DNA from 3 places in the Alteromonas sp. G5_S2_22_S1 genome. Region 1 is predicted to be linked to each of the others. Evidence: predicted binding sites of a transcription regulator. Region 1 holds the regulator's gene; each other region holds the start of a gene.
The links. Region 1 encodes sigma-54, which starts transcription at its own class of promoters, with help from an activator protein. Its sites were predicted from a motif close to GTTGGCACGNNNNTNGNNT; they were not measured.
Positions count from the first base shown of each region.

Region 1 (8,101 bases):
AAGAAGCTGACGCGCTACTTGATGAATTTAATATTAACCATATACGTAATAGTACAGGGATGAGTTTGTCCGGTGGTGAACGACGGCGTGTTGAAATAGCACGCGCACTAGCAGCTAATCCGCAATTTATTTTATTAGACGAACCGTTTGCTGGTGTTGATCCAATATCAGTTAATGATATAAAGAAGATAATACAGCATCTTCGAGATAGGGGTATTGGAATCCTTATCACCGACCATAACGTGCGAGAAACATTGGATGTTTGTGAGAAAGCGTACATTGTGAGTCATGGCGAGCTTATCGCGCAAGGAACAGCGGAACAGGTTTTAAGTAATCAAAAAGTAAGGGATGTATACCTAGGCGAACAATTCAGGCTATAGTTAGTGTAACTGAATTGTCATTTTTCAATTTCGCTCTGGTGTATTCAATTTAGAGCATTTAAATAAGACGTAGATGAAACCATCTTTACAGCTAAAATTTAGCCAACAACTTACCATGACACCCCAGCTTCAGCAGGCGATAAAACTGCTGCAGCTATCTACGCTTGATCTTCAGCAGGAGATTCAAGAAGCCCTCGATTCAAACCCTTTATTGGAAGTTGAAGAAGGTAACGACGAGCCGCAAGTAGAAAAAAATAATATCGATAGCGACGATAGCGTGACAGAAGCGTCTGCGACAGCGTCTAGCGATACATTGGAAGCGGGTGACGCGTTAGAAAAAAACGACCTTCCCGATGAATTGCCTATCGACAGCACATGGGATGAATACTATTCAGCGTCATCGGCCCCAGCGCCAGGTCCTTCAAATGACGATGAACAAATATTTCAAGGCGAAACCACCGAGGATATTCAGGAACATTTGTCGTGGCAGATGCGATTGACCCATTTCTCAGATACTGACCGCGCCATTGCTACGGCAATTATCGACTCTATTGACGAGTCTGGCTATTTAACCGTGACCCTTGAAGACATTCTTGACGCGGTAAACTCTGAGGATATGGAAGAGCCTATAGAAATGGACGAAATAGAATGCGTACTTAAGCGTATTCAGATGTTCGACCCCATTGGTTCGGGCTCCCGCTCGCCGCAGGAATGTCTAATGGTGCAACTGCGCCAGTTCTCAGAAGACACACCATGGCTTAACGAAGCCAAACAGCTTATAGAAGAATATTCAGACCTATTAAGCAGTAAAGATTATCGCACGTTAATGCGTAAGAGCCGCTTGAAGGAAGATCAGCTGCGCGAGGCAATGCGTTTATTACAAACCTTGAATCCTCGCCCAGGTAGTGCTTTAGTTACTAAAGAGCCTGAGTACGTTATTCCTGATGTCTCGGTCGCCAAAAAGAATGGCCGTTGGGTGGTTGAGCTTAACCCCGACAGCCTGCCTAAGTTGAGCGTAAATCAACAATACGCTGCAATGAGTCGTCGTGCCAAAAATAGTAGCGACTCACAATTCATCCGCTCACACATGCAAGAGGCTAAGTGGTTCATTAAGAGCCTTGAATCTCGCAACGAAACCTTAATGAAGGTGGCAAACTGTATTGTGCAACAGCAAATGGGCTTTTTTGAACATGGCCCGGAAATGATGAAACCTATGGTGCTTAACGATGTAGCAGAAATGGTAGATATGCACGAATCAACGATTTCACGCGTCACAACGCAAAAGTATATGCATACACCACGTGGTATATTTGAATTGAAATACTTCTTCTCTAGCCACGTAGCAACAGAGTCTGGTGGTGAGTGCTCATCTACCGCGATTCGTGCATTGATCAAAAAGCTAGTGGCGGCTGAAAAGCCGAGCAAGCCACTAAGCGATAGCAAGATTGCTTCATTGTTGGCCGAACAAGGCATTAAAGTTGCCCGGCGAACAATAGCAAAATACCGGGAATCATTGTCGATCCCGCCGTCGAACCAACGCAAGAGCCTAATTTAAACAGGCTTAATAATATAAGGAAGACGAAATATGCAAATCAACCTTACTGGTCATCATGTCGAAATCACCGACTCTTTGCGTAATTATGTCGATACGAAGTTCAGCAAACTTGAACGTCACTTTGATCACATTTCTAATGTGCATGTCATCCTGAACGTTGAAAAATTAAATCAAAAAGCCGAAGCGACCGTTCATTTAAGTGGCGCTGAAGTATTCGCATCCTCAGAAAATACCGACATGTATGCGGCGATTGACAGCATGGTTGATAAACTCGACCGGCAGGTAATCAAGCATAAGGAAAAACTGAAAAAACATTAGTAGTTAAATAAGTATGGATATACAAGCCATCGTAAGTCTGGACCGCACCGAGTGTGCGGTTCAGTGTAATAGTAAAAAACGAATTCTTGAGATCATCGCAGATATCGCTGCCAAAAATAACGAGAACATCGATCAGGCAACGGTACTTAATAGTTTGATGTCTCGAGAGCGTATGGGTAGTACCGGAATCGGCAATGGCATTGCGTTACCACATGGGCGCTTGCCAGGTTTAGAAAAGGTGATAGCTATTGTTGTCACCAGTACGCCAGCCATTAATTTTGACGCGCTCGATGAAAAGCCGGTAGATATATTTTTCGCGTTACTTGTTCCTGAAGAGCAAACCGAAGGCCATCTACAAACATTGGCCACGGTAGCCGGTAAACTAAGCGATAAAGAAACGATTAAAGCGATACGTCGTGCCAGTACAAGCGATGATATTCTTTCTGCACTAAGTTAAAGATTTAAGCGCCTTAGCGAGGTCGTGACCAAGGCGCTTAAGACAATAAAGCGTATGCGATAAAACCAGAAGATTTGGGAGAAGTTAGGTGAAGCTGATTATAATCAGTGGTCGTTCGGGGTCTGGTAAGTCTGTCGCACTTCGCGCATTGGAAGATTTAGGGTACTACTGCGTTGACAACATTCCTGTAAACCTACTTCCTACCCTAACCCACACTGTTGTTGATGAATACGACCAAGTGGCGGTGAGCATTGATGTGCGTAACTTGCCGAAAAACCCTGATGATCTGGTAGAAATTTTAGATTATCTTCCGTCATCGTGGTCAATGACCATTGTCTATATCGATGCCAGCGATGATGTGCTGGTAAAACGCTTCAGCGAAACCCGACGTCTGCATCCCCTTGCGAAGCTCAATAAGTCTCTATCTGAAGCCATAAGGGCAGAGTCAGCCTTGCTAGCCCCTATCGCTGAACGGGCAGACTTGTATTTAGATACAGACAAACTGACTATTCACCAACTTGCTGAGTTGATACGCGAGCGAATACTCGGTAAGAAAAGCTCCCGCTTAGTGCTGGTGTTTGAATCTTTTGGCTTCAAACACGGTATTCCGAAAGATGCCGATTATGTTTTTGATGCGCGCTTTTTACCTAATCCTCACTGGGAGCCTGACCTGAAGCACCTAACAGGGCTTGATGCGCCCGTTGAGGTTTTCTTAGGCTCTCAACCCGTTGTTACCAAGTTCATCTGGCAAATTCAGAATTTAATTACCACCTGGCTACCTCATTTAGAGCGCAACAACAGAAGTTACGTAACAGTCGCTATTGGCTGTACAGGCGGGCAACACCGCTCTGTGTATATTGCCCAAACTCTGTCGAAAACCTTCAGCGAAATACACCCAGATGTACAAATTCGCCATCGAGAGCTAAACCAGTAATGACAATTAAAAAAACGCTAACCATCGTAAATAAGCTGGGATTACATGCAAGAGCAGCGACCCAATTAGTGAAGCTTGCCAATCAGTTCGACGCCAAAATTATTTTAAAGAAAGGCGATAAAGAGGCTGACGCCAGCAGCGTTCTTGGTTTAATGATGCTGGAAAGCCATCAAGGTGAACAAGTAGATGTTATTGTAGATGGAAACGATGATGTTGACGCCCTTGCTGCCATTGAAGAGCTCATAGAAGGTAAGTTTAACGAAGACGAATAGTTTAAATCCGTCACCTGATTACTTATTAAACGTTTAGCGCCGTTTTATAGTTATACTGCGCAAAAGCCACGCAATTTTCATGACAGACTCATCGTAATTGCGATATTCTACGCCCACTTAGGCTTTAAAGCCTTCACCGTTCATCTTAATAGCAGGTAGGAATAACGCCTTATGGCAGAAGCGCTTGTTTCTAAATACGTACAAACCCAGTTACGCGCCCTTAATGCCGCGTTGACTAACGGTCAGTTTGTCTCAGTACGTAAGCTTCTGCTTGAACTTCCCCCTTCTGATGTCGCCCACATACTGGAATCGAGCCCGAGTAGAACCCGTGACGAATTATGGGAACTCATTGATAGCGACTTTCACGGCGACATCTTAGAGGAACTGTCTGATGATGTACGAAACGGTATTATTACCAAGATGCTTCCGGCCAATGTGGTTGATGCACTTGAAGAGATGGACACCGACGACTTAGCCGAAACGCTAAGCAGCCTGCCAGAGCCCGTTCTTGCCGACATTCTCGACTCAATGGATGCGCAAGACCGTTTACGTGCAGAACAAGCCCTATCTTATGGTGAAGAGACCGCTGGTTTCATCATGAACACAGATACCATCACCTTACGACCTGACGTCACGGTTGATGTGGTACTGCGCTATATTCGATTGAAAGGGGAGCTTCCGGAAAACACCGATACCTTTTACGTAGTTAACCGAACCGATAACTTGGTTGGTATTGTTCCTGTAGCGCGTTTACTGACCGCTGAAACCGATAATAAGGTATCAGAAGTCATGGATGAAGAGTCGGAAGCCATTCCGGTAAATATGCCTGATGACGAAGTCGCCAGTCTGTTCGAGCGCTATAACTGGCTATCAGCGCCAGTGGTTGATGAAAACAACCGGCTGGTGGGCCGAATTACCATTGATGACGTGGTAGATATCATTCGCGAAGACGCCGAACACTCGATGATGAGTATGGCGGGTCTAGATGACGACGAAGATACTTTTGCCCCCGTCATGCAAAGTACTAAGCGCAGATCGGTATGGTTGGCAGTAAACCTTGTTACTGCGCTAATGGCTGCAATGGTAAGTGACTTATTTGAAGCGGCGCTAAGTCAATTAGCGGTATTAGCTATTTTGAACACTATTGTGCCAAGCATGGGCGGCGTAGCAGGAAACCAGACCCTAACCCTTGTTATTCGCGGTATGGCGTTAGGTCACGTTAATGCCAGTAACTCGCGCTGGCTGATCAGTAAAGAAATCGCGATAGGCTTTTTAAATGGCGCTATATGGGCTATTTTAATTGCCTCTGTCATTGCGCTCTGGAAACAAGATTACATGCTGGGCATTATCATTGCGTTTGCCATGATGATAAACATGATTGCTGCGGCGTTAGCGGGCGCAACATTACCGATGATCATGAAGCGTCTTAAAATAGACCCGGCACTAGCAGGTAGCGTTATCTTAACCACTATTACCGATGTAGTCGGTATTTTCGCCTTCCTAGGTACGGCAACTTTATTTTTAATTTGAGTCTAGGCTTGAAGAATAGCTGGTGTTAAATACTTGCTTAGCCACTAAGCGATTCGGCAGTATGCCCGTTGATATTGAGCCTGTAATCTACTCCCTATACGGTTTGTACCAGCTGCCCACCGTTTTCAATAGTGTTTACTTTATCAACTCTTAGATTTTATAGTTCAACAACAATTAGCGACGCGTAGAACAGGTGCTTTGAGTTTAAAGTGAAGTATCTGTTAGGGATAATGGAAGGGATAATAGCTGGCTCTGCTTACGCGAAAAGCTTCACAAAGCCAGGCTAATTCAATACTCACAAAGTTTTTAAATCGCGGCCATACGAGCGGCTCAATCCGCTATTTAATAACTTTAAGGGTAGGCTTACCCTTTTTAGGTGGTACAGGCGCGTCTTGCACGTCACTTGCGTCAGCGTCTTCTAAAGAGGTTGGACCGCTTGGTTGTGATAAGTCTTCAGGCTCTTCACTGCGCTCTTGCTGAGCACGCGCTACATCTTCTTCTGTCGCGAACACAGTACCCGCGCCGTTTTCTCGCGCGTAAATGGCCATTACCGCCTCACATGGCATGCTTAATCTTCTAGGTTGCCCAGAAAAGCGTGCTTGAAACGACAGGCCATCTAAATCAAGAGAAAAGTTAACACACGCACTTGGCGATACGTTCAAGACGATTTGACCGTCTTTTACGAACTCTTGTGGTACTTCTACCAACTCGTTCATGGCATCAACCACAATGTACGGCGTTAGGTCGTTATCGACAATCCACTCATAAAAAGCCCTAAGTAAATAGGGCTGGTTTGACGTCATAGATGTCATAGCGGGTTGTGGATCTCGCGCTCTTGGTCAGTCAAAGACGCTTTAAACGAACTGCGAGAGAAAATGCGGTTCATGTAAGCGTTAATTTCTTTGCTGCCAGCACCGTTCAATTCGATACCTAACGCAGGTAGACGCCATAATAGCGGAGCAAGGTAGCAATCAACTAAGCTGAACTCTTCGCTCATGAAATAAGGCATTTCACCAAATACTGGAGCTAGTGATAACAAAGCTTCACGTAAATCGTTACGTGCTGCTTCAACGTCACCTTCGCCACGGAAAATTCGAGCTGCAAGTGAGTACCAATCCTGTTCAATGCGGTGCATCATCAGGCGGCTTTGACCACGAGATACTGGATATACCGGCATAAGTGGTGGATGAGGAAAACGCTCATCAAGGTATTCCATGATGATGTGCGACTTGTAAAGTACAAGCTCGCGATCAACTAGAGTTGGAACAGTACCGTAAGGGTTTAACTCCAACAGATCTTCAGACAGGTTGCTAGGATCTGTGTAGCTGATTTCAACACCCACACCTTTTTCTGCCAACACAATACGCACCTGGTGGCTATAAATATCAATTGTGTCAGAGAACAACGTCATAATAGAACGTTTATTCGCGGCTACGGCCATTCAATTTCCTCCGTCGAGAAACAAGTTTACGCTTACAAACGGTAAGCTTATTACGTTAACTCGTGCTACCTGAACACCCTATACAAAAGGGTTTTCAGGTAGCACGAGTAAATACCAAAAAAAGGGGGCGAGAAGCCCCCTTTTCATATTATACATAAATCTGTGCGATTAGTGCACTTCTCGCCAGTATTCTTTCTTCAATAAGTAAACAAATACGAACAATACTGCGATAAAGATAAGCACCCACTTACCGATTTTGTGAGATTCAAGTTTCGCAGGCTCACCTGTGTACTCCAAGAAGTTCACGATATCGGCAACGGCTTGGTCGTACTCGTCAGGAGACATTGCGCCAGTACCATCTGACTTAATGCCTACATAACGCTTGACCATCTCACCATCAACCATTTGCTCTTCATAAGTGCGCGTTGGCGTACCTTGAAGTGGCTGAAGCACGTGTGGCATACCCACTTCTGGGAACACTGTGTTATTAACACCAAACGGGCGGCTTTCGTCAACATAGAAAGAGCGCAGGTAAGTGTAAATCCAGTCTTCACCACGAACACGAGCCACTAGCGTTAGATCTGGTGGAGCAGCACCAAACCACCCTGCTGCTGCCTCTTCAGGCATTGCACGAGTGATATAGTCAGACACCTTGTCACCCGTGAACTGCAAATACTCTTGGCCTAGTTCATCAGGAATACCCAAATCTTGGAATGAACGCTGATAGCGCTGATACTTCATTGAGTGACAGCCCAAACAGTAGTTCATGAACAACTGTGCACCGCGTTGTAAAGACGCCTTATCAGTCAAATCGATAGGCGCTTCATCTAGGTGTACGTTCCCGCCTGCCGCAAACGCGACGCCAGGTAGGAAGAAGGCTAAAAAGCACATCATTTTTTTCATTTAGAAATCCTCTCTGGCACTGGTTTAGTATTTTCGTTTTTGCTGTATAGGAACAGTGCAATGAAGAAACCGAAGTACATTACTGTTGCGATTTGCGAGGCAATGATTTTCCAGTTTTCTTGCGGCGTACCACCTAGGTAACCAAGGAAAACAAACACGATAGCGAACACAATTAGGTTTACTTTGTGTAGGCCACAGCGATAGCGCCATGATTTAACGCGACCACGGTCAACCCAAGGCAGAGCAAATAGCGCAGCAATAGCACCAAACATGGCAAGTACACCGAACAGCTTATCAGGTACCGCTTTCAA
Region 1 is NZ_JBQKUJ010000002.1:232,735-240,835, reverse strand. Features, by position in the region: gene lptB (LPS export ABC transporter ATP-binding protein) at 1-380, shown strand, start outside; gene ACTRWF_RS03255 (RNA polymerase factor sigma-54) at 454-1,935, shown strand; gene hpf (ribosome hibernation promoting factor) at 1,966-2,253, shown strand; gene ptsN (PTS IIA-like nitrogen regulatory protein PtsN) at 2,267-2,710, shown strand; gene rapZ (RNase adapter RapZ) at 2,799-3,644, shown strand; gene ACTRWF_RS03235 (HPr family phosphocarrier protein) at 3,644-3,916, shown strand; gene mgtE (magnesium transporter) at 4,088-5,446, shown strand; gene ACTRWF_RS03225 (ClpXP protease specificity-enhancing factor) at 5,785-6,258, opposite strand; gene sspA (stringent starvation protein SspA) at 6,255-6,887, opposite strand; gene ACTRWF_RS03215 (cytochrome c1) at 7,056-7,790, opposite strand; gene ACTRWF_RS03210 (cytochrome b) at 7,787-8,101, opposite strand, start outside.

Region 2 (8,101 bases), on a different contig from region 1:
TTGGGGTGTTTAGCTAACGTCAAGAAAACAAGAAAGGGGCAGAGTAATTTAGCCCCTTTTTTGGGTTATCGTCGTGAGTAACCAAGGTAACTGTGAACCCATGTGACCGATAGCCTCGCTGCATATGAGAAGGGCCAAAGGCATACTTTGGCCCTTTTTAACAACGCTCATAAGTTAGAAAAGTACTCTTACCCCTTCTCTTAGCTGGCGAGGCGTTGAAGAATGTCTTGGAGCATGGATTTGCTGCAGCCAAAGTTAATTCTAAAGTGGTCGGCTTTATGGAAATCAATACCTGGAGATGGACCAACGCCCTTCTCTTGTGCCCATTGCTGAACATTTTCTACGCCTAACCCACTGGCATCTACCCAAGCTAAAAATGTCGCATCGGCTTTAAGCATACGCAGCCCGTCTATGCTGTTAATAGTGTTAAATACCATGTCTCTATTTTCGCGAAGGTATGCAATTTGCGCCTGGTGCCAGTCGTCACACTGGGTAAATGCCGCTTCAGTCGCTGCCAGTCCTAGCACAGTAACCCAGGGCACAATGCCCGCCGCCGCATTAGTAAATGACTGGCGCAGTTGCCTGTTAGGAATAATGGCGAATGACGTGCCCAAGCCTGCAATATTAAAGGTCTTACTTGCAGCCATCAGCGTAACGCTATTATCGGCAAGATTGACTTCACGCCCAGCGGGTATGTGCTGTTTGCCCTCTTCAAGAATTAGGTCACAGTGAATTTCATCTGAACAAAGCGTAACGTTATTTGCATTACAAATGTCGGCAATGCGATCTAACTCTTCTTTAGAAAGTACCGAACCCACAGGATTCATTGGGTTACACAGAATAAACAGCTTACATTTAGGGTCTGCCGCTTCTCGCTCTAGTGCATCAAAATCTAGTGTATAGCGCGCGCCTTCCACTTCGTTAATCGTCTCTGAGCTATCGCCGTTATCATGTTGAACCACCGTACCAATATCAACGCGCTCTAAGCCGTTTAGTTTAGGTGCAGCTAACAATGGCGGATAATTGGGGGTCTGGATAAGCACCTTATCCCCTGGCTCGCAGTAAGCCTTGCAGGCGACATTAAAGGCAGGAACTACACCTGGTGTCCACACAAGCCACTCAGGCTCGATTTCCCAATTGTGTTTATCTTTAAGCCACTTAACTACCGCCTGAATAGCGCCTTCGTGATGCGCGGGCAGTATGTATCCCATATTTCCGTGGTCTACATAGCTTGAGATGGCGTCTAGAATTGGCTGAGCACAACGAAATTCGGTATCAGCAACCCACGCAGGAATAATGTCTTTTCCTTTGTACTTTTGCCATTTAAACGAGAAGGTATCTTTTCGAGGGGGAGTATTATCGAATAACGTGCTCACTTTACATCCTGTTGCATAAAAACTTGTGGCACCAGTGTAGAAGTTTCCTGCGCTATAAACTAGGGGGAGTACGGTGAATTAACACAATTTTGCTATATCGAATTGAACTTAAATAGAGGCGAATCCATGTACCTCGTATAACTAACTCGCTTGTGATACTGCATCTTTGGACTTTTGAATTAACTCATCCATATTTAAAGGTTTAGCTAAAAATCCGGTCACTTGCAATTTACGGGCTTCCATCACTAATTCCTTATTAGGGTCTGCGGTAATGAGTAAAAAGGGCACGTCTAAGCCATACGCTTGACAAGTTTTTAATAAGCTTAACCCGTCATAGTCAGGCATTACCTGGTCGCTAATGATAAGGCTTATGGAATCTGTCGTTTGTTGGAGTAAAAAGTCTCTAGCGAACTTGCTGCGGGTAAACGGGTACACGGTAGCATCTAACTGCGTTTCCAACGCATCGGTGATAAGGTCGAGTGTAATAGGGTCATCTTCAACTACAGCTACTGAAAACACGTTTTTCCCCTTAAAAGTTAGTAGTTATTCACTATCATACAACGACTTAGATAATGAATTAAATCAATTGAACTTGCAGATGTAAGCATAGAAGTCATACGAGAGTTTGACCACTAACCTTTGGTCGATATTTGGGCCGTTGTGGCCGTATATAGCCCTAAATGCGAAATAGTAGCTCAACAAAAAATGCCAGCATAAGCTGGCATTTTAAAATGATATTTTTTGTCTTGTTTTATATTAAGACTTAGGCGCTCGTGACGCGCGCTTACGCTCGTTTTCAGTAAGAAGCTTCTTACGAATACGGATAGACTCAGGCGTAACTTCTACTAGTTCGTCATCGTCGATGAACTCAAGCGCTTGTTCAAGTGACATCTTGATTGGTGGAACTAGAGTTTGCGCTTCATCAGTACCCGATGCACGAACGTTCGTTAGCTGCTTACCTTTAAGTGCATTTACGGTAAGGTCGTTATCACGGCTGTGAATACCGATAACCATACCTTCGTAAACTTCTACACCGTGACCGATAAATAGGCGACCACGCTCTTGAAGGTTAAACAAGGCGTTGGTTAGTGCTTTACCGTTTGCGTTAGCAATTAGAACACCGTTCTTACGCTTACCAATGATACCGCCTTTGTACGGTCCGTAGTGATCGAACGTGTGGTAAAGCAGACCAGAACCCGACGTCATTGTCATGAATTCAGTTTGGAAACCAATTAGGCCGCGGCTTGGAATAACGAAGTCGATACGTACACGACCTTTGCCATCTGGAGACATGTCTGTCATTTCAGCTTTGCGAAGGCCAAGCTGTTCCATGATAGAGCCTTGGTGCTGCTCTTCACAGTCGATAGTCAGTGTTTCGTACGGCTCCTGCGTTTCGCCATCAACTTCTTTAAGGATTACTTCTGGACGAGATACAGCAAGTTCATAACCTTCACGACGCATATTCTCGATAAGAATACCTAAGTGAAGCTCACCACGACCAGACACGCGGAATTTATCAGGATCTGGCATTTCTTCTACGCGAAGCGCAACGTTGTGTACTAGCTCGTCTTTAAGACGCTCAAGAATGTTACGTGAAGTTACGTATTTACCTTCTTTACCAGCAAATGGTGAGGTGTTTACTTGGAACGTCATGGTTACGGTAGGCTCATCAACCGTTAATGGCGGAAGCGCTTCAACAGTGTTCACATCACAAATCGTGTCGGAGATCTTAAGTTCGCCTAGACCTGTAATGGCAATAATGTCACCCGCGTGAGCAGATTCAACTTCGTGGCGAGCTAGACCAAGATAACCGTAAACTAGACCAACTTTACCATTGCGTTTTTCACCTTCAGCAGTCACCACGGTTACTTGCTGGTTAGGCTTAACAGACCCACGCTTAACACGACCAACACCGATTACGCCAACGTATGAGTTGTAATCAAGTTGAGAAATCTGCATTTGGAAAGGACCGTCGATGTCTGCATCTGGAGCAGAAACTTGTTCAACGATGGTTTCAAATAACGCCGTCATATCTTCTTTTGGCTCATCAGCGTCATGTGACGCCCAACCGTTAAGCGCTGAAGCGTATACAACTTGGAAATCAAGCTGCTCGTCCGTTGCACCTAAGTTGTCGAACAGGTCGAACACTTGGTCCATAACCCAGTCAGGACGTGCGCCTGGCTTATCAATTTTGTTGATAACAACAATAGGCTTAAGGCCTTGAGCAAACGCTTTTTGAGTTACAAAACGGGTTTGAGGCATTGGACCTTCTTGTGCATCTACAAGTAGAAGTACAGAGTCGGCCATTGACATAACGCGCTCTACTTCACCACCGAAGTCAGCGTGTCCTGGAGTATCTACAATGTTGATACGGTAGTCGTTCCAGTTAATCGCTGTGTTCTTAGCTAGGATGGTAATGCCACGTTCTTTCTCGATGTCATTCGAGTCCATTACGCGCTCTTCTTGCTCGCCTCGTGATTCAAGGGTGCCAGACTGCTGTAACAGTTTGTCTACCAAGGTGGTTTTACCGTGGTCAACGTGGGCGATGATTGCGATATTACGCAATTTACTAATATCAGTGGTATTCATGCTTATATAGAGCCTGTGTAAATCGATGCCAACTTAATTCGGGAATCGAATAAGTCTGCATTAGATTTGTTGCAAAAAAATGCAGATAGAAAAATTTGCGCGGATTGTACAGAAAAACCACGACGTTTGCGCATCTTTTTTTAATTAGAAGCAAGTTTTATCACTTTAACCCACCCAGTTTAAAAAACGACCACCTCTATTGCACCGAATTGATCAGATTCGGTGGTGATGTGCTACAAACTAATCTAGGCTAAATGACGTACAAACCAGTACAAAGCACCAAAAAGAAGCATGATTGCACATTTTTGGTGCAAAAACTATCAAAAGGAAGTGATATATGCCTGTCTATGCCGCTGAAATCGGCATGCATATAGATGGCATGATAATCGCTTTCACTTTTTCCACTGTTGGAGTGAAGCTGATCATTCCGCATTTTTACATTAAACCTGGAGGACACGATGTCAGTAGATAAGGCATTAGAGCTGATTAAAGAAAGTGAAGCGAAGTTTGTAGATTTACGTTTTACCGATACTAAAGGTAAAGAACAACACGTATCTATCCCTGCGAGCGTTGTTGATGAAGAGTTTTTCGAAGAAGGTAAAATGTTCGACGGTTCTTCAATCGCTGGCTGGAAAGGCATCAACGAATCAGACATGGTTCTTCTTCCAGACGCAGACAGCTGCGTTGTAGACCCTTTCGCAGAAGAGACTCAGGTAAACATTCGCTGTGACATCGTTGAGCCTTCAACAATGGAAGGTTACGAGCGTGACCCACGTTCTGTTGCACGTCGCGCAGAAGAATACTTGAAATCAACAGGTATTGGCGACACATGTTTCTTCGGCCCAGAGCCAGAATTTTTCCTTTTCGACGATGTTCGCTTCCACACTGACATGGCAGGCTCGTTCTACAAGATCGATTCATCAGAAGCCAAGTGGAACTCAGGTGAAGAGTTTGAAGGCGGTAACATGGCGCACCGTCCAGGCGTTAAAGGCGGTTACTTCCCAGTACCACCAGTAGACTCTGCACACGACATTCGTGCTGCTATGTGTATGGTAATGGAAGAAATGGGCCTTGTGATTGAAGCTCACCACCACGAAGTAGCCACAGCGGGTCAAAACGAAATTGCTTGCGAATTCAACACGCTAGTTAAAAAAGCGGATGAAATTCAAGTTTATAAGTATGTTGTGCACAACGTAGCACACGCATATGGCCAAACTGCGACCTTCATGCCTAAGCCACTTGTTGGTGATAACGGTTCTGGTATGCACTGCCACCAGTCTATCTCTAAAGATGGCGTAAACATCTTCGCGGGTGACAAGTACGCTGGTCTTTCTGAAGAAGCACTTTACTACATTGGCGGTATTATTAAGCACGCACGTGCAATCAACGCCTTTGCTAACGCTTCAACTAACTCATACAAGCGTCTAGTTCCTGGGTTCGAAGCGCCGGTAATGCTTGCATACTCTGCACGTAACCGTTCTGCATCAATTCGTATTCCTCACGTAACTAGCGATAAAGCGCGTCGTATTGAAGTACGTTTCCCTGACCCAACAGCTAACCCTTACCTAGCGTTCTCTGCTATGCTAATGGCTGGCCTTGACGGTATCAAAAACAAGATCCACCCTGGCGACTCGATGGATAAAGACTTATACGACCTTCCACCAGAAGAAGCGGCTGAAATCCCAACTGTTGCAAGCTCGCTAGAAATGGCACTTGAAGCACTTGATAACGACCGTGACTTCCTTAAAGCGGGTGGCGTTATGACTGACGACATGATTGATGCATACATCGACCTTAAGTCTGAAGAAGTCACTAAACTTAACATGACAACTCACCCTGTTGAGTTCGACATGTACTACAGCGTGTAATTACACCCTGTATAGCAACTTATACTAAAGCCCGCTTTGCGGGCTTTTTTTATGGCTGCTAGTTATCAACTACGTTTTCGAGCCTGATATTTACTCAACGTTTTGCTGCACTATAAGATCAATTGACTGTATCAGCGCCTACGTAATTTACTTCTGCGTGTAGTAGCTATTGCACTCTAAGCTTGTTCACACTATGTTAGTTACTAGCCCACTGTCGTCATACTTAAGGCCTTCAGTGGAAATAAGGCTAAAACTTATGACTATCGCGAACAGGTAAACCACACGTGCGAAATAAAACGGGAAAGATATTCTTCATATTATTGCTATTAACCTCGGGCAATTTACCGTTTAACGTTTATTCTGCAGCGCAAAACCAAGCCAATGACCAGCAAGCGTCAGAACGACCCGATGACGAAATAAATTCCAGCGATTCCGCGACACCGTCAAACATGCCACCAAAAATCTACAAAGTGGTGGATGAGAACGGCGTTATTACCTTTACCGATAAACCTCAGCCAAACGCAGAGCCCCTATCATTTGATGGTCAAACACAGAATGTTGTAAAGGCAGCGAAGGTTCCACCTCCCCCGCCGGCGCCCCAGAAAGCCCCAAAGCCTAAGTATAAGGTGGTAATAAAAAGTCCGGCCCCCGAAGCGACCATCCGCAACAACCTAGGTGATCTCACCATTTCAGCGGCTCAAACTGGTGCACCTAAAGCCCCAATTTACCGATTAATTTTTGACGACGCCCCAATAGCTAGCAACAGTTCTGGCATTTTTAAGCTATCCGGTATCCATCGTGGGGCACATACTTATAAAGTTGAACTAACTAACAATACGGGCAAGACTCTTGCATCGTCTCCAGTACAAACCCTGTACCTTCATCAGGCATCAGCGTTAATTAATAACTAATAGCGTGCAATCACTGCTTTGTAAGCGCACCACAGAGGTTCAGTGACAATAATTCATTGACCTCTTTCATTCGCGCAACGCATCAATGCAAGCTACAATGCACAATAATGGTGCAAAGGAGACGAGCTCGGATGCATTCAACCGAGTTAGAGACACAACAGCTAATTAATAGCCTTAATACCGCGTTAGTGATGGTGGATAATAAGCTGACTATTGTTTACGCCAACCATGCTGGCGAAGCCTTGTTTGAAACGGGCTTAAAGCAACTTATCGGGCACCCTCTTCAAGATTTTTTTCTGCCAGGCACAATAGAAACAACGCGCCTAAAAGCCGCAATAAGAAAAGGCGAAGACTTTACAGAAAATGAAATTAAATTAGCATTCAGAGATAATCGCTATGTATCTGCCGACCTCACGGTGACGAACTTACATTTCGAAGACGGGCCTAGACTGCTTTTTGAAGTTAAAAAAATTGACCAACAAAAGCGTATCTCACGGGAAAACCTACAAAATGCACAGCATTATGCTGCTCGAGAGCTAGTGCGAGGACTGGCTCATGAAATTAAAAATCCGTTAGGCGGAATTCGTGGTGCAGCCCAGCTGTTAGAAAAAGAGCTATCAGAAGAGCATAAAGAATTTACCCGCATGATCATTGAGCAGTCTGATCGTTTGCGCAATTTGGTGGACCGTTTATTAGGGCCAAATTCACTTCCTAGATTTGAAGAAAGCAATGTACATCAAGCGTTAGAGAAAATACGTAGCTTGATGCGCTTTGACTCAGACAACCCGATTACTATTGTGCGCGATTACGACCCGAGTATCCCCCCGTTATTGCTTGATCCAGACATGATTCAACAAGCGGTTCTCAACATTGTTCGCAACAGTGTACAGGCGCTAAACGAAAGTCAAACACCACATCCAGAAATTAGGTTGGTTACACGTATTGAGCGCCAAATGACAATTCAAACCAAACGGTATGCACTTGTCGCGAAAATAAAAATTATTGATAACGGCCCAGGTATACCTCCCGAAATCAAAGACACGCTTTTCTACCCCATGGTCACAAGTAAACAAAATGGCTCTGGGCTGGGTTTGTCTATTTCACAAACCCTTATTAACCACCACGGCGGCAAAATAGATGTAGACAGCTACCCTGGTCACACTGAGTTCGTAATTTATCTACCAATAGATCGTAAGGAGACAGACGATGACGAATGAGTCTGTGTGGATTGTCGATGACGACAGTTCTATTCGTTGGGTGCTGCAAAAGGCCTTACAAGCAGCAGATATAAGCTGCTTAAGTTTTGAAAACCCTGAAGATTTATTGCTTCAACTTCAAAGCGGTCAAGCACCTGAAG
Region 2 is NZ_JBQKUJ010000009.1:2,392-10,492, forward strand. Features, by position in the region: gene ACTRWF_RS10995 (Nramp family divalent metal transporter) at 1-17, shown strand, start outside; gene ACTRWF_RS11000 (MalY/PatB family protein) at 201-1,376, opposite strand; gene ACTRWF_RS11005 (response regulator) at 1,518-1,895, opposite strand; gene typA (translational GTPase TypA) at 2,133-3,965, opposite strand; gene glnA (glutamate--ammonia ligase) at 4,424-5,833, shown strand; gene ACTRWF_RS11020 (DUF4124 domain-containing protein) at 6,118-6,744, shown strand; gene glnL (nitrogen regulation protein NR(II)) at 6,876-7,961, shown strand; gene glnG (nitrogen regulation protein NR(I)) at 7,951-8,101, shown strand, end outside.
Region 2: the regulator sigma-54 is predicted to act here: its motif matches at 4,339-4,357, upstream of glnA (glutamate--ammonia ligase).

Region 3 (8,101 bases), on a different contig from region 1:
TTTGATATTGTTAGACGCCTCTGCCTTGCGGAGCGAATTATTAACTTTACTGTCTCGTGGATGAATAGCGAAGGTAACATTGAAGTAAATCAGGGGTGGCGTGTACAACACAACTCAGCGATGGGGCCATATAAAGGCGGTCTACGCTTTCACCCTACCGTAAATTTATCCGTGCTTAAATTCCTAGCGTTTGAACAGTGCTTTAAAAATGCATTGACCGGGCTGCCAATGGGTGGAGGAAAAGGCGGCTCAGATTTTAACCCTAAGGGGCGTTCAGATCGTGACATCATGTTGTTTTGCCAAGCATTTATGCGTGAGTTGCAACGACATATAGGCGCAAATACCGATGTACCCGCAGGCGACATTAATGTGGGGGCAAGAGAAATCGGGTATTTATATGGTGAATACCGCAGGTTAAATAATAAGTTTGAAGGCGTACTCACCGGCAAAGGCTTAGAGTTTGGTGGTAGCTATGTTCGAACCGAAGCAACAGGTTTTGGCCTCATCTACTTTTTAAATGCGGTGTGCCAGTATAAAAAGACCGACCTTAAGGGCAAAACAGTGACAGTATCTGGAGCCGGAAATGTCGCCCTTCATGCCGCCTTAAAAGCCGTTGAAAAAGGCGCTAAGGTAATTTCACTATCTAACAGCCGAGGGCTTTTACATAGTGAGAGCGGATTAAGTGATAAAAACCTGAGGTGGGCAATTGAAAATCATGCTTCAAGTGAAAACATACTCTATGACATGGCTGAACAAAATATGGGGGCGTGGGTAGCGGATAAAAAACCTTGGCACCTTAAATGCGACATAGCGCTCCCCTGTGCCACGCAAAACGAACTGCAAGAAGAAGATGCCAACGCACTGCTTAACAACGGATGTAAAATGGTATTAGAAGGTGCCAATATGCCTTGCACTACCGACGCGCAAAAACAGTTTTTTGACGCCAAAATAACCTACGTACCGGGCAAGGCATCTAATGCTGGAGGCGTTGCACTTTCAGGCTTAGAAATGGGTCAAAATGCTATGTTCAATCAGCGTGACGCCAGCGCGTTAGACGAACAGCTTTGCTCGATTATGAACAGTATTCACGAACGCTGTGTAATCGAAGGTAAGCGTGAAGATGGCTATGTCGATTATATGAAGGGGGCGAATATTGCGGCTTTCAGGCGGCTCGCCGATGCCATGCTAGCGCAAGGTGTTTAAGTCTCGCTATGAACAAATGGTTCGGAATATAAACCGTTGAGAATATATTGGTAACGCGCTATGTAAATCTTGCGCTGTTGTTTAATGCCTAGGCATTATTCAACAGCATTAAAATTAAAAAGCGTTTTAAATCAATTACAAAGAATAGCGGAAAGCATGGAACAAAAATCGCATTGGTTAGTAAGTATTTAACCATTTGAGGGATCTTCCATGAAAATATTTGAAGCACTGCGCCAAGACCATGAAAAGCAACGTTTACTGCTTAAGATTCTCGCCGAAACAAGCGGCAACACTGCGGCACGTCGCGAGTACTATGAAGCACTAAAAACTCAGCTAGAGAGTCATGCTATCGCTGAAGAGCGACATTTTTATACCCATCTGCTAGAAAAGGATGCCACTGTCGACTTAACTCGTCATGGCATTGCAGAACATCATGAAATTGATGAACTGCTAGGTAAACTCGACGAAACTGATATGAGCTCGCCCGCTTGGCTACGTCATTTAAAAACGTTACAAGAAAAAGTTGAACACCACCTCGCGGATGAGGAACAAGAGTTCTTTCAAGTTGCGGGGAATGTACTAAACGATAGTCAGAAAACCAAGCTTGCTAACGCCTATCGCGAAGAAATGAAAAAAGAGCTAGACGAAGAAAAAGTTACAGCCTAGTACTAGATAGCCTCACTGACTAAAGTGAGGCTATCGTTTTACGGTAACCCAAAACAAAAGCCAGCTTCTATAGCTGGCTTTTTTAATTTTTCGCTTTGTACCACGTTTGCTAGAAAAGGCGCGAGATTAACGTCCCCTTCCTACGCTGGTATGCGCTACTTTTTAGCGATAATGTAAATGGCGTGAATAACCCCTGGAAAGTAGCCCAAAATAGTTAGCAGAATATTAATCCAGAAATGAGCGCCTAGCCCAACTTGAAGAAACACGCCCAGCGGTGGTAGTAAAATCGATAGTAGTATACGAATGATGTCCATAATAAATTCCTTGTTTTTGAATTAATTTCACAACTCAATGGGCAAAATACTCACAGTTTAGCGAAGAATGAGCCCGCAGAGCGTTATACACGCTTCATTATTGTTTGTTGCATTTACAATGCCATGTCGCTACTTTTAACGACAATAAATATTGAGTCTTCGTTTAAAAAAATAAAATTTAATTAATAAAATAGCTATTCTCCGAAAGGCGTATTTTGAAGCCAACTTTCTAAGTCAGCGCAACTCAATGGGCGGCTGATGTAGTAGCCTTGTACTATGTCACATCCCCATTCTTTAAGAATGTCTAACGATGCGGCATCTTCTACACCTTCGGCAACTACTTTCAAGTTAAAGACACTGGCTAAGCTAAGAACCGTGCGGACAATTTGCTGGTCGTTTTCATCACTGGCAAGCGACAGTATAAAACTCTTATCTATTTTAATTGTTTTTACTGGCAAGTTTTTCAAATAAGCCAGTGAAGAGTAACCCGTACCAAAGTCATCGATGGCAAAATGAAAACCACGGGCGGTTAACTCGTTTAAGTTCTCAATCGCAAGTGATGCGTCTGCCACCAGATCGCTTTCGGTTATCTCAAGCTCAAGGGCTTCAGGCGACAAGCCCTCTTCGGTAAGTAGCGAGACAAGTTTAGTTAACAGCACCTTATTTTGAATGTCTTGGGTAGATAAATTCATAGCTACTGTAAAGCCATAGCCCTTCTCTCTGAAGTAAACCAAGTCAGAAATGGTTCGCTTCATCACCCACGATGTAACCTGCTCTATCAAACCTGCTTGTTCAGCAATGGTAATAAACTCATCGGGAGGAACAAACCCAAGTACGCTGTTGTTCCAACGAATGAGCGCTTCCATACTGCATACTTTCATGGTTTGTAAATCAATTTTAGGCTGATAAACCATAGATAATTCATTTTGCTCACTGATTAACGCGCGCTTTAACTCAGTAGTAATAGACAGCCTTCTGGTGTATTTATCTTCCAGATCGGCTCTGTAACGAACACACCAACTGTCGCTGTGTATCGCTTCATCTGTCACGATATTCATTTTTCTAAACAATTCTTCAGAAGACGAGGCATCTTTAGGGCAATCAATTACAGCCATAGCTACCTTTACCGGAATAGCGATTAAATTACTTTCTACCGGCTGCTCTAAAATATGCTTGAGGGTTTCAAGCTGATCATCATTGAGTGCATCGTGTGTAATGTAAAGAATTTCTCCGCCAGCGAGACGGGCTGAAGTTCCGGGCCAACGCAGTAACCTTTCAGCAAGGACTTTTAATGTGTTATCACCATTAGAATAGCCATAAAGATCGTTAATGGTTCTAAAACCAATAACCGTGATTGCCACAACTTGAACCGGGTGCCCACTTCTTAGCTCAGATTCAAAATAGCCTTCGACATAGTTACGATTAAAAAGCCCTGTCAATACATCGTGTTCTGCCTGATAGCGAATGTGTTTTTCTCGGCTCTTAATACTGGCCTGCATGCTGTCTACTGCATTGGCGAGTTCGGTAATTTCTTTAAGCTTTGAGGGGTTTTTTAGTGTGGCACCATATTTACCCGAGGCCACTTTATTAACCGCTTTTACTAACGTAGATACCGGCTGACTCACGCTTCGTGCAAGCAATAGTGACAAACCAAGTGCAATCAATACCGCTAAAATAGAGAAGGCGAATATAGTGAGCTGCACGCTGGTGAAGGCCTCAAAAGAGGATGTGGTATCTACGGCTAGAGTAATGGTAACCGGTAAGCTTTCTTCGCTGCCTATATTGACTTGACGCGTTACATAAGTAAGTTGATTTTTGAACGTTACATCGACCCAAGATGGATCTTGTTGTGATGCAAGGACTCGCTTAGCCTCGCGTTCCTCTAATGTGGTTTTAAGTATACGATTTGAATCGAGCTGCGATATTATGATCTCTGCATCCACGAGTTCTTTCAGTTCTTGTAGCAATACACTGTCGAATTCAACACCGATAAGCATGTAGTATCTAAGTGTAGGGATTTCTACACGAATGAGATTAAGCTGAACTAATTTATCATCTACAACAAAAAAACCGCTATCTTTACCCTTGGCAACCAAGGCTAAGCTACTTTGAACATTTTGCCCTTCTTTGAAAAGCTCGGTGTGTGAAGCAACAACCTGATGGTCTAAACTGACTAGTGCAATAATGTCGGTATTTAGCCTGTCTGCATAACTGGTAAAAGCGGCTTCAATTGAGGGAATGCTACCTGTTCCCACGGCCCGTCTGAAATCAAATGAACGAGAAAGCACTTTTGACACACTTTTAATTACGGTTTGCCTGTCAGAAACAACTTTATCAAAGACCTTTTCTGCTAACTGGATATCGTGTTCGATATTTTTAACCACAAGTGTATTAGCAGAGCGCCAGACAGCGCCAATTATCAGAAGTGATGCTATTACAACTCCTATAAATAAGGTTTGGAATAAACTCTGACTAAGTGTCTTTTGCACTACAGTGCCCCGTCGTGTGAATATTTCAATTTTGTGGAATGCCAGAACGGCTAGTTACAGAAGAATAGCTGAATAACAAAGATAGTAACAGGCATAACATCCTGTTAATTTTGGAATTTAACGCTTTGTTACAATTAAGAGCGCTGGGCTTAGCCTTGGTAATATTTGATGTCGTCATAAAGAAGTCCTCTTTATGTCAACGTATTTCAGGTGTAGATGTCAGAGAAGTATGTCAATTAAGTGGGATCCAGTAATATTTGGCGGGAATAAGTGGGAAGCCTTGTAACATAAGGGTTTGAGCCACTTGAGTAGTGTCAAAAAATTAGGCGAGTAACACAGAGTAGTTTGGCGAAAGTAAGGAATTGTTTAAAAACTAAGGTGTAGTTTGGCAACTGGTAATCTTATATCCCCTTCACAATGTCCAAAATCATTCAAAGTCAGTTTAAATAAAGGCTCAGAAGCAGGTTGGTTGTAACTTAGTGAGCTTTTAAACAGCAAATCATTTCGCACTTTCCAAATTGTAAGTGCGATCCTAAATTAGCGCGTTTTTGTGTATAAGTGCGATCCTAAAAAGCATTTAAAAGACGTTTAAAAGGAATTAGAAGCTTCGGTGACTCTGCCGACTATATTTAGTAGTTCTCTATAATCTTCAGTGAAACCCAATGGAATGAATGCGTCGTTCTCAGCTTGAAGAATAAGATCGCCCAAAAGGGTTTTATGGACCTTTCGACAAGTAAAATTGTCTTCTATTTTAAAGCAGTAGATATTACCAGGGTGCAAGGCCTTGTCACTCTCGTCTATTAAACATCGAGCGCCCTGTTGAATATGTGGTTCCATCGCGTCATCGTCAATAACGATAAATTGTTTTCCTTCGTCGCCTATGACCCCCTGAGCTAATGCGATTGCATTATCAATTTCTTCTGAAGTAGCAACACCCTCTAAAACGACCCTGGTACGTGCCTCAACAAGATCTTTAAAGTTGAACCCGGTTTCTTTGTGTAGCAAATACAGATAATCAACATCTGGCAGCCGGTCTTTCTCATAAGACTTAAGCGTATTTTCATGCCACTGGTCGTTACGCCTGGCAAACTCTTTTCTGCTCATTTTTTCTTCACGAATGCTTTTTATCAAACTGCAAAATTCGTTCACGTTCATAAAAAGTCCAACTTTTTGTTTTTAGTTTTCAATGGCATAAACAACTTAAGACACTTTTGTGTCTTACCCGTCTTTACATGAGACATTTTTGTGTCCTATGATTCAAAAAAAGAAACACTAAATGGATCTAAAAATGTACCAAAAAGATTGGCACCCGGCAGATATCGTCGCTGCAATACGTAAAAAAGAGCTCACTTTAAAGGAGCTCTCCATTCAAAACGGTCTAGCTGCAAGGGCGTGTAGTACAGCAATGCACAGACCCTATGCAAAACCCGAAGCTGTTATAGCAAAAGCCTTAGGGCTTCACCCGAAAGAAATTTGGCCTTCTCGTTATCACGCTAATGGCACACGCCGCAGATTTCTGCATAGCAAGATTGTAGCAAAGGACGCTGTAAAAGAAACTCACGGCGTAAAAAGCGCATAAGACACTTTTATGTCTCAAGATAACTAGAGAACCCCTTATGAAACTATTTACTGCCAAGGAAATTGCTGAAGCGCTCAACATCTCAAAGCGCAATGTTAGCTTGCGTGCTAAGAATGAGGACTGGCCATTTCAACTGCTTGCCGGCTTGGGCGGCAGAGTCCCTCACTACTTGATTGAAGGGCTTCCTGTAGACGTAGCGAATGCCGTCGAGACAAAATTTCATCCCAGTTCGCTTGCGGCGAAAGCGAAAAATAAGAAGGCCGTTGAAAGCACCGTTAATGAAGTAGAAAAGAGCATTACTTCAGACGCCAGGAAGAGCGGTCTACTAGATGCTTCATACCAAGACGAGAATGCCAAGCGTGCCAGTACCTCTCTTTTCATACTAAAGCTGGCTCAAAGTTTTGCTGCTGAAATGAGCAGTAAAGTCTCAGCTTGGAACACTTTTATTGGTCTATATAACAACCGAGAACTTGAGATAAATGAAGCTCATTATCGCATTAAGCCAACCCTAAGTTACCGCACACTTCTTCGTTGGGAAAAAAGCTACACAAAGCATGGCTTTCAAGGGCTAGTTACAGGTTACGGCAAAACCAAGGGCAAGAGCATCATTGAAACCACGCCGGAAATGAAGCGGTATTCCGTTGCGTTAATCCATCAGTTTCCACACATAAAGGGCCAGCGCTTATCTGAACTTCTTAAGATGGAGTTTGAGGGAAAATACTCAACGCCTTCACCATCGACTTGCAGAGATTGGCTCCGCAAGTGGAAAGACGAGAACAAAACCACTTTCTTATCTCTTATGGATGCAAGTGGCTGGCAGAATAAACACATGGCCGCATTCGGCAGTCGCAGTGCAGGTGTCGAGCGCATCAACCAGCTATGGGAATTTGATAGCACACCAGCCGACGTAATGCTTACCGATGGTAGATACTCAATTATTGGTGTAATTGACGTGTTTACACGACGTGTAAAAGTCGTTTTAAAACCTACATCGAATGCCGAAGGTATTGCACTTTTAATTCGCAATACGATCCTTGATTGGGGTATTCCAGAAGTCGCGCGAACGGATAATGGAGCTGACTATTGCTCTGCGCATATCTTCGCGATATGGGATGCGCTTGGAATACACAACCAAATTACCAATCCTTACAGCGGCTGGGAAAAACCCTTCATAGAACGTTTCTTCAGAACGTTTAGCCACGGTATTGCCGAGATGCTATCGGGCTACATCGGTCATAACGTTAGTGATCGTGAAAAGATAAATGCCCGTCTGACTTTCGCGCAGCGCTTAATAGAACGCAGGGAGAAAGGCGCAGATAGAGTTGCTCTCGATGTATCTATTTCGTCAACTGACTTCGAAAAGTTCATTAACTCTTGGCTTGATTACCACTACGACCACACCGAGCACAGTGAGCTTAAGTGCACACCATTTGAGAAATTCACTCAGCATCAGCAAACGATTAAGCGTTTAGATAACGAAAGGCTTTTAGACGTTTTACTTGCGCCGGTACCTAGTCAAAAAGGATTCAGAACCGTTGGTAAAGAAGGCATTAGCGTTGAGGGTGTTGAGTACATTCACGCTGAACTTGGCGCTTACATCGGTGAGCGTGTCCACTGTCGATTTAACCCCGATGACATTGGCAAGATTTATGTTTTCGACCCGATAAAACGCGAGTTTATCTGCGAGGCATTTAACCCTGAGCTGGTCGATAACGAAATCACGATGACGCACGCTCAAGAAGCTAAGCGAATTCAACGCGCCAGGCTTCGCAATGAGCGGGAGGCAATCAAGCAAGCCTCGAAGGAATTCGATGTATCAGACGTTGCTCAAAAGTTCTTGGCGTATCGCG
Region 3 is NZ_JBQKUJ010000001.1:25,675-33,775, forward strand. Features, by position in the region: gene gdhA (NADP-specific glutamate dehydrogenase) at 1-1,203, shown strand, start outside; gene ACTRWF_RS00125 (hemerythrin domain-containing protein) at 1,414-1,869, shown strand; gene ACTRWF_RS00130 (YqaE/Pmp3 family membrane protein) at 2,025-2,183, opposite strand; gene ACTRWF_RS00135 (EAL domain-containing protein) at 2,378-4,672, opposite strand; gene ACTRWF_RS00140 (S24 family peptidase) at 5,261-5,827, opposite strand; gene ACTRWF_RS00145 (helix-turn-helix domain-containing protein) at 5,949-6,251, shown strand; gene ACTRWF_RS00150 (Mu transposase C-terminal domain-containing protein) at 6,289-8,101, shown strand, end outside.
Region 3: the regulator sigma-54 is predicted to act here: its motif matches at 1,359-1,377, upstream of ACTRWF_RS00125 (hemerythrin domain-containing protein).